Regions from separate parts of the Abyssisolibacter fermentans genome, predicted to be linked through region 1. Evidence: riboswitches for the same ligand, from Rfam matches in the RefSeq annotation. Region 1 holds a riboswitch; the other holds the start of a gene.
What was found. A riboswitch is a leader RNA that binds a small molecule or an ion and turns the genes downstream of it on or off. The one in region 1 is predicted to bind molybdenum cofactor.

Region 1 (5,195 bases):
CCTGTATTTATAAAACCACTATAAACAGTTTCATTGATATCTAAATTTTGAGGGATAGATTCTCCTGTAATTGCAGAAGTATCGAAAGCAGATTTTCCGTCTTTAATTTTACCATCTACAGGAACTCTTTCACCAGTTTTTACAATTAATAAATCTCCTACATTAACGCTCTCGGGAGCAACTTTTTTTGTTCCATTAGGAGTTTTTAGATTAGCGTAATCTGGTTTCATGCTTATTAATGAAGAAATAGAGTTTCTTGAATGATTAACAGCAGCTCCCTCCATAATTTGACCGATATTATAAAATAGCATAACGGCAACTGCCTCTGGATATTCACCTATATAGAAGGCACTTAAAGAAGCAATAGTCATTAAAATACCTTCATCTATAATTCTACCTTTAAATAAACCCTTTATAGCATTTAATAATACTTTGCCACCTATTATGAGATATGACAAAGTGAACATAGCAAGCTTAATATTAGAATCAACTTTTAATGTTAAACCGAGTACTAAAAATACGGTTCCAATTATTATAGTCAATATTGTTTTCTTATCAAATTTATTATTATGATGATGCTCATGTTCGTCACTATGCTTGTGGTTATGTTCATGGCTATTATTATGGTCATGGGCACAATTGCAATCGTGGTCATGACAGACTTCATGAACATGTTTATTAGAATCAATTCTTTCTAGTGTAACATCAGGTTCTATTGATTTTACTATGTCTTCAATCTTTAAAATATTATCCTGAACATTACTATCATCTGTAAAAACTAAAGTCAGCTTACTTGTCGTAAAATTAACTGTTGCTTTCTCAATAAAATTTTGTTCGTTTATATTGTTTTCCATTTTAGCTGCACAACCAGCACAATGTAATCCATTTAAATTAAATTGATATTTCATTTTTGTCCCCCCTTAATTACCCAAATTATTGATATAACTAAATAATCTCAGTAATATTAATCCTCAATATGATTTATATGATTTAATCCTTGATCAAATATTTTCTTAACATGATCATCATCTAATGAGTAAAGTACCATCTTTCCTTTTTTTCTATATTTAACAAGCCTAGAGTTCTTTAATAATCTTAATTGATGAGAAACAGCAGATTGATTTAAGTTTAAAATAGTGGCAATATCGCTTACACACATTTCAGATTTAAACAGTGAATATAAAATTTTAATACGTGTTGAATCACCAAAAACTTTAAAAAAATCAGCTAAGTCATATAAAACTTCATCTTTAGGCATTTCATCTTTAATTTTATCAACTAAGGATTTATCAAAGATATTATCACACATTATAGATACACCTCCTATATATGAACATCTATTCATATGTTAATATAATAATAACTTAGAATTTATAAAAAAGCAATATAAAAATATAAAATAATTTGGGTTTAATAATGAAGCTGCTTTTCTTTTTATATGCCTGCTGTTGAGGGTTTTATTTTTCTGTATCAAGAATTTTCTACTAAAATGGATTAATTGACAAAATCATATTAATAAGTTAAAATGTTCTTAAATATAAGTTTCTCCGAGCTTATCATCCTGTTGCAAAAGCATGGATTTTAAGCCGATAGGGTAATATTGGAAACGATATTGCCTCCCATTTGGAAAGGAGATTTTTTAAAATAACAAGCTTTGATTTATGATACTCTCCTTTGTTTATAATAAGGGAGTTTTTTGTTTTGACAGTAAAATGTGGGTTACATCTATTGATTTAGCTGTATTGGAGGTGATTTTGATATTTAGAACTGTTATTATTACATTATTAAGTATGTTATTATTAATTGGATGTTCTAATGATGCAGAATTAGATACAGTAAGAAATAAATTTGGACAAGATTATAGCATAGATAGACTTACTAAGTATGAAGATGATAGTATAATTAGAGTTTACAAAGTTAGTAAGGAAGCTGATGAAAAGTATCAAATAGTTCAAATTGTTCGCAGTAAAGGATACAAAGATTATATAAAATTTATGGTCACTATTGATAATGACAGTAAAAAGATATCAGATATACACATTATAGAACATAATGAAACTCATGATTATGGAGGTTATGTTACTAAAGATTGGTTTCTGAAAAGATTTATAAATAAACCGATAAATCAAAGTTTAAAAATTGCTAAAATAGTATCCGAAAATCCATGGGAGGTTACGGCTATAACTGGAGCTACTATAACAAGTGAAGCTGTAGTTAAGGGAGTAAATTTATGTATTCAAAATATTGAACCCATATTAATCATAGAAAATTATGAGCAGTGAACCCAAATCTTGATTTTGAGCAGTGAACTAAAATCTATGATTTTTTGTGAGTCGCTTACTCATATGAATAAAATGAATAGGAGATTCATTAATAATGTTGTTCTGATTATAAGATACCATTAAATTCTTGACATACCAACTCGGTATGCCTTCGAATTCACTGAAATCTTCTAATTCAGAATTATACAACATATTATTCAAAGTTATATGAATAATAAGGGTTAAACTATGGAGGTAGAGTAAATATGAAAAGGTGTTTTAAAAATTCTTTTATTGTTATAATGATTATTTTAGCATTATTAGCTGTTGGTTGTAGTGAGAAAGTTAACTGTAAAGTTATTGATGAACCTAAGGTAGATAGCACGAAGAGTATAACAATAGTAGGTATAAGTGATGAGGATATTAGTTTAGGCTTTGATGAGATGAAGAATTATACAGAAATAACTCAAGATGTAAAAGTAATTAGGTCAAGTGGAGAGGAACAAGTTTATTCTGTTAAGGGAATAATGCTTGAAGAGATTTTAAAGAAATATGATAAATCTAAAAATGATTATAATGCAATTAGATTAGAAGCAGGAGATGGTTATTCTATTGAAGTACCTAAGGAAATAATAGCTATTAGAGATGTTATTTTAGCTTATGAAATAGATGGCAAACCATTAGATGATAAAAGTAAACCTATTAGGATAATGATTCCTGAGGAAAGATCTATGTATTGTTTAAGAAATCTTAGTAAAATTGAATTAATATCAAGTACAAGAAATAACACAACTTCAAAGGTTTTATTACTTCAAACAGCTATTAAAGATTTAAAATTAAACGATTATACTTATTATGAAGATGTAGACAAAGCTATAAAAACTAGTGATTTAATAGAAAAATATCAAATAAATTCTACTAGTGATTCAGTGTTCATAAAATCTGTAGATGGCTTAGAAAAAAATGAAAATATAGATGTATTTAAAAGTGGTTATATAAAAGTAACAGGGAAAGAATCACCTGCTTTTTTATCTCCTGATTTGCCAAAAGGAATGCATGTTAAAAATATATTATGGTTTGCTTATGATGATATTGCATTTTTTAATATAGAAGCAATTATTAAGTCAGATGAAGAGGTAGCATTAACAACATTTTTAAAACAAATAGGCTTTGATAAAGAAGAAGCTATTAAAGTTTCATGTGCAGATGGATATAGCAAAGAAATAACAAAAGATATGTTTGAGGCAGGTTATATATATAAGAAAAAGGATACTTATAATATAGCTTTTAAAGATATGCCTAAAGATACCAAAATAAAATATGTAGCAAGTATTGAATTAGTACATAAATAGAAATTTATTTAAATGGAGCAAATAAAATGACAAAAAAAGGTTTGGATAGGTTTTCAATGTTTGATTTAGTTATTATAGCTATGATGGCAGCTTTGGGTATAGCAACTAAATCTGTGATTGTACCTCTTATTCACATAGTAACAAGTTCATTATATATACCTGGTGGAGTTATAGCAGGTGGATTTTATATGCTGTGGATAGTCATGAGCGTAGGTATTACACGTAAAAGGGGAGCGGCTACTTTAACTGCATTTGTACAAGCTATAATGGTTATAGCTATGGGCTCAATCGGTACACATGGTATTATGAGTTTGATAACTTACAGCTTACCCGGGTTAGCTGCTGATATAGTTTTTTTGTTTTCTAAAAAGAAGAACTATACTATAGTACATTTTTTCACAGCAGGAGCTGCTGCTAATTTAGCAGGTACTTTTCTCTCTAATCTTGTTTTTTTTAGATTGCCGTTAATACCATTATTGTTGAGCGTCAGTAGTGGTGCATTATCAGGAGGGATAGGCGGATTAATAGCTTACAAAATAGTTAAGGGCTTTGATAAATTTAATATAATAAAAATTGATAATTGAAAGGAAAAAAAATGAGTAAAAAATCATTACTAATAAGTTTGGTTGTTGTAGTTATTGCTGTTTGCATAATATTATCACTAATTTTTTTAAATAAAGAAAGTGGATACATACCGTCTTTTAAAGTAGTTGGTGATGTTAATAATGTTTTGGATATAAATAAACAATATGAGAATTTAGAGCAACATAAAATAAAATATAAAACTAAAACTATTAAAGCTGTAAAGCTTAATGACTTATTAACTGTTAGCGATACATATGATAATGATTATGATATTTTGCTAGTAAGCTATGATGGTTTATTTTCAAAACTTAGTAATAGACAATTAGAAGATAGTTATATATCATTTTCTAATGAATATGGATGGAATTCAATAAATTTAAATCACCCGATAAGCAGTAATATAAAGCATTTAAAAGAAATAGTAGTCGTGTCTACTAAAGAATCATATGAACATGGATTTAATATAATTAGCAGTAATCAAAATATATTAAGTGTTTCAGTCGGCAGCTTAATGTCAGGTAATCTTAGAGATATAGTTGTTATTGATGGAAAATCCAGTAAGAATGTAAACGGTGAAATTTATTTTACTGAAGTATATAGAAGAAAAAAGGGATTTAAAGCTGAAGATTTAGTAGATATAAAATATGATCAAAGGAATATTGTCATGGGTGAAGAAGGAGACTATGAGTTTCTAAAAGAAGGAGACTTTTTTGAAATAAAAGATAATTATATCAACTTAATAACAGCTGATGGTAAAATAAAAGTGAAAAAAGCAAAGGGCATATATGTAAATGCTACAAAAGATAGTAATATGGATGTTTATTATGATACATCTCATTATTTAGAGAATAACGAAAAAGTCATGTTTATATTTCTAGATGGTTTTTCATACAGACAATATGAATATTCTTTGAAAAAAGGTCTTATTCCATTTATGAGTAAGGGTAAGGTCAAAATGGCTAGTACAGTGTACAAGCCTGTTACAAATGCTGGCTTT
Region 2 (5,195 bases), on a different contig from region 1:
AAGCTCAGTAACAATCGGTAAACCTGTCTCTTTCTTTGCAAGCTTTAGAAGCTCTAGACCATCTAATTCCATACCTTGAAAGCTGTAAGGTGATGTTCTAGGTTTAAATGCTCCACCTCTTAATATTGATGCTCCTGCACTTTTTACTTCCTTAGCAATGGAAACAATTTGTTCCTCACTTTCTACAGAACATGGACCTGCCATAACAGTAAAATGACCTTGTCCAATTTTTCGCCCGCAAATATCTATTATTGTATCCTCTGGATGAAATAATCTATTAACCTTTTTGTATGGCTCTTGAACATGTATTATTTTTTCCACATTTTCATTAGCATTAAGTAAATCTGGATCAATATTACTTGTATCTCCAACAAGACCAATTAAATAATAAGTCTGCCCTTTAAACTCACATATTTCACATCCTAATTCTTTCATTTTCCTCTTGATTTTGTTCACATTTTCTTGTTTTTCTTCGCTTTTTATAACTATTAACATTTTTTCATCCTCCTTATGCTTTAATGCATTATATTGTTAAAGTAATTTGGTTGCTATAGTACTTCTTCTTATGTTTTTTGATATTTAAAAAGAAGCTCTAATGAGCTTCTTCATATAATCAATTTTTAATATATTTATTTTATGTTATTAAATATATTGATATATATAAATGTCATTAGAAAGAAATTGTTTGATTTTTTTACAAAACAAATAGCTAGCGCTAAAAAAGTTAAAAAAGCCCCAGAAAAAGTTAAAGAAAAAGTTAAATTCAAATTGTTTTGTATTTGTCTTTCTAATGTCTAACATTCTTATTCCTCCTATTGTACATATATAGCAGTAAACACTTCAATCAATATTTTAGTTCCCTGCTTAATAAATATATTGTTTATGATTATAACAAAATCCCTACTAAAGTCAATAGATTTTTTTTATTTTTTATAGATTAGTCTGAAAATTTGAAAAGTTCAACTTTTTTAAGTAAATATCTTTTTGTTTTATTTATTCATAAAAAAAGTCAATTTATTTCTCACATCTAAAACTGAAAAATTCAGTATCCTCTATAATCACATTGGTAAAATTATATTTTTTACATAAATTATTTATAGTCAAATCATTTGGTATTCCATCCTCGTCAGCATGATATCCAATTTTTTGACGATATAATCTTAAACCTTCTCTAGTTCTAGCATGTGCAATGACAAATTTTCCACCTTTATTTAAATGTTTATATGATTTATCAAATACTACATCTAAATTATTAAAATGAGGAATACTATTAAAAATAATTATGTAATCAAATGTTTCATTTAATTTTATTTCCTTATCATAATCACAACATATGTTCTCAACATTAGGGAATTTTTTATTCAATTCCTCAAGCATTTTTTCAGAAATATCTATTGCTAGATATCTTTTTAAGTTTATATCCTTTAATACAACATATAATACTCCCGTTCCTGCACCTACATCTAATAAAGCTGAACCTTCACTCACATTTATATCTGATATTAACTTTTTCATAATTTCTAATTTTTCATTTGATATATCTTTAGTCCATTTCTTGTAAGTTTGATTAAAATATTCTTTTTGATTTTCTATCATTCTTCACCCTTTTGTATATATTCCTTTCTTTAATTGTTTTTAAGAATTCAACTTATTAATTTGATATTATTCTATTTATAATACTCAAAGTAACTTATCTAAGTATAACATATTATAACAATAGGTCTATAGAAATTTATAAAAATAGGTTTTGTATCATACTCTTATATATTTTTATCAAGACAATAAATTCAGGCAGATAATTTCGTACTAAAATATGGGCTCTTTTATCTATACTGTAAATATTCTCAAAAGTTATTGAATATGTAGCAATAAAAATATATAATGTTTATGTGTTTTAAACAGATCCTAAGTAACTAACTTGAGTAAGCTAGATTACTATACAACATATCTTGAACAATATTTCTAAAGCATTATCGTAAATAAAGCTTGAGTAAGTTACAATTACACATCTACATTAATAAATATTAACAAAATTTAATAAATACTTCTCTTCGAGTTTCTCTATCTAAAGACAACACGTCCATGATTCTGAAACCGATAGGGTACAATTAGAAATGATTGTGCCTCCCAGTGTGGAAAGAAGAGATAATAATAGAGTATGACTAATATAAGGACTAAATTGATGTTTAGTTAAATAAGTTGTTTGCTATTAATTTGTATTTATAGATATCGTAATATATGTAGTTTATATTTTCTTGTCTTTGCTTAAATATTTTCTAAACATTTTTAAATTAGCCATTGTATTTAGCCTTATTTGTATTGCTCAAATATTATCTTCTTTTTGATAGACAACTGGTGTATCACTTTAAAGTTTATTATAAAGGAGGATTTTTTTATGTCTAATGCTTATTTTAAATTAGAAAAACCAAAAAATGAACCAGTATTTTCATATGCAAAGGGAAGTACCAAAAGAATTGAACTTAAGAATAAACTCAAAGAATTAAAGCAAAAAGAAATTGAAATTCCTTTGATAATTGGGGGAAAAGAAATAAAAACTGGTAATACAAGACAATGTGTAATTCCACATGATAAAAATCATGTACTTGCTACATATCATATGGCAGGCGAAAAGGAAGTAAAAATGGCAATTGAAGCTGCTATGAAAGCAAAAAAAGAATGGGACAAAATGCCATGGGAGCATAGAGCATCAATATTTTTAAAAGCTGCTCAGTTATTAGCAGGACCATGGAGATATACTTTAAATGCTGCTACAATGCTTGGACAAAGCAAAACTGCCTATCAAGCAGAAATTGATTCAGCTTGCGAATTAATTGACTTTTTAAGATTTAACACTTATTTTATGTCTGAGATTTATAGCGATCAGACTGCTTCTTCTATCAATACTTGGAATAGATTAGAATACAGAGGTCTTGAAGGATTTGTTTTCGCTGTAACACCATTTAATTTCACTGCCATAGGAGGGAATTTATGTATATCCCCTGCTATGATGGGAAACGTAGTACTTTGGAAACCATCTCATACAGCAGTATATTCTAATTACTTATTTATGAAATTATTGCAGGAAGCAGGATTACCAGATGGCGTTATCAATTTTATACCTGGAGCTGGAAGCTTAATTGGAAACATTGTTTTTGATAGCGAATGGTTTGCAGGAGTACATTTCACAGGCTCAACTGGTGTATTTAATACAATGTGGCAGTCTATTGGTAAAAATATTTCTAAATATAGATCATATCCCAAAATTGTAGGAGAAACTGGAGGTAAGGATTTTGTATTTGCACATAATCTAGCAGATATTGATGCTCTTAGTATTGCTTTGATTAGAGGTGCATTTGAATATCAAGGACAAAAATGCTCAGCTGCATCTCGTGCCTATATACCTGAAAGCATATGGCCTATTTTAAAAAATAAACTAATTGATGAAGTTTCAACCATTAAAATAGGTGATATTGATGATTTCACTAATTTCATGAGCGCTGTAATAGATAAAAAATCCTTTGATAATATTAAATCATATATAGATTATGCGAAAGCTTCTGATGAAGCTGAAATAATATGTGGTGGAGAGTGTGATGATAGTATTGGTTATTTTGTTAAACCAACTATCATAGTAACAACTAATCCGAATTTCAAAACAATAACAGAAGAAATTTTCGGCCCAGTACTTACTATATATGTTTATAAGGATGATGCTCTCGAAGAAACTCTTAAGTTATGTAATGAATCAACGCCTTATGGATTAACAGGGTCTATTTTTTCTCAAGATAGAAATGCAATTATTAAAATGGGAAATCTACTTTACTATGCAGCGGGTAATTTATACATCAATGACAAGCCTACAGGAGCAGTTGTAGGACAGCAACCATTTGGAGGCTCAAGGGCTTCAGGAACAAATGATAAAGCTGGCAGCAAATTGAATTTATTAAGATGGACAAACCCAAGGGTTATAAAAGAAACCTTTAATCCAGCTAAGGATTATAAGTATCCATTTATGGACGAAAAATAAAAGGGTTGTCTCAAAATGGTAAATTTCTGCGTTAATGAAATATTTCACGACTAATCATGAGTAGAGAACAGAAATCTATGATTTCTTGTGAATCACTTATTCCTAGGAGCGAAGTGAGTAGTGAGCTACATCATAGTACGCTCATATCTGTAAGCAGAGAACCTAAATCTTTGATTTAGTATGAATCGCTTACTCAGAGGAAGAATGAGTCTGAGTTTCAATTAATATAAAAATGCCTTGAACTTCACTCATTTTGATACAACCCAAGGACACAAAATATTTTAAAACAACCCGATGACTAAAAAATGTTAGTCACCCGGTTTTAAAAGTTAAAACTCTTTATGTTCAGTTCTAGTTATTATTTCATCTTGGAGTGCTTTATTTAGATTATTAAAATAATCACTATATCCCGCTACACGTACAATAAGATTTTTATATTTATCAGGACATTTTTGTGCATCTCTTAACGTTTCAGCATCAATAACATTGAATTGAAGATGATGCCCATCTAATTTAAAATATACACGTATTAAATCTTTCATTCTACTAAGACCTTTTTGCCCTCTCAATATTTGTGGTGTGAATTTTTGATTTAATAATGCTCCTCCAGTTCTAAGCTGATCCATTTTAGATGCCGATTTTATAACAGCTGTTGGTCCATTCTTATCAGCACCTTGAACTGGAGAAATACCTTCTGATAATGGTACTTTTGCCTTTCTTCCATCTGGAGTAGCCCCTATTACACTACCAAAATAAACGTGACATGTCGTTGGAAGCATTTCTATTCTGTAAGTTCCTCCATTTATCGTATTTCTACCATCTACTGCATTATAAAAAATATCAAAAACCTTTTTCATTAAATCATCAGCATAATCATTGTCATTACCATACTTTGGTGTTTTATTTAATAATATCTGTCTTAATTTTTCATCACCCACAAAATCCTGCTTTAAAGCTGTCATTAAATCACTCATTTTTATAGTTTTATTATCAAACACATGATACTTAATAGCTGATAAAGAATCTGTTATAGTTCCTATTCCTACACCTTGTATATATCTTGAATTATACCTAGCACCACCAGCATTATAGTCTTTACCCTTGCTAATACAATCATCAATAATAATAGACATAAAAGGAGCTGGCATGTATTTAGCATAAAGCTTTT

Region 2: another riboswitch for molybdenum cofactor. It lies ahead of pruA (L-glutamate gamma-semialdehyde dehydrogenase); the one in region 1 lies ahead of AYC61_RS07590 (FMN-binding protein).

Annotation. Positions count from the first base shown of each region.
Region 1 is NZ_LOHE01000048.1:18,213-23,407, reverse strand. It holds gene AYC61_RS07600 (heavy metal translocating P-type ATPase) at 1-908, opposite strand, end outside; gene AYC61_RS07595 (ArsR/SmtB family transcription factor) at 965-1,309, opposite strand; molybdenum cofactor riboswitch at 1,534-1,650, shown strand; gene AYC61_RS07590 (FMN-binding protein) at 1,755-2,282, shown strand; gene AYC61_RS07585 (molybdopterin-dependent oxidoreductase) at 2,528-3,613, shown strand; gene AYC61_RS07580 (ECF transporter S component) at 3,640-4,197, shown strand; gene AYC61_RS07575 (alkaline phosphatase family protein) at 4,209-5,195, shown strand, end outside.
Region 2 is NZ_LOHE01000002.1:53,423-58,617, reverse strand. It holds gene aroF (3-deoxy-7-phosphoheptulonate synthase) at 1-495, opposite strand, end outside; gene AYC61_RS00405 (class I SAM-dependent DNA methyltransferase) at 1,015-1,596, opposite strand; molybdenum cofactor riboswitch at 2,038-2,159, shown strand; gene pruA (L-glutamate gamma-semialdehyde dehydrogenase) at 2,396-4,027, shown strand; gene hypD (trans-4-hydroxy-L-proline dehydratase) at 4,357-5,195, opposite strand, start outside.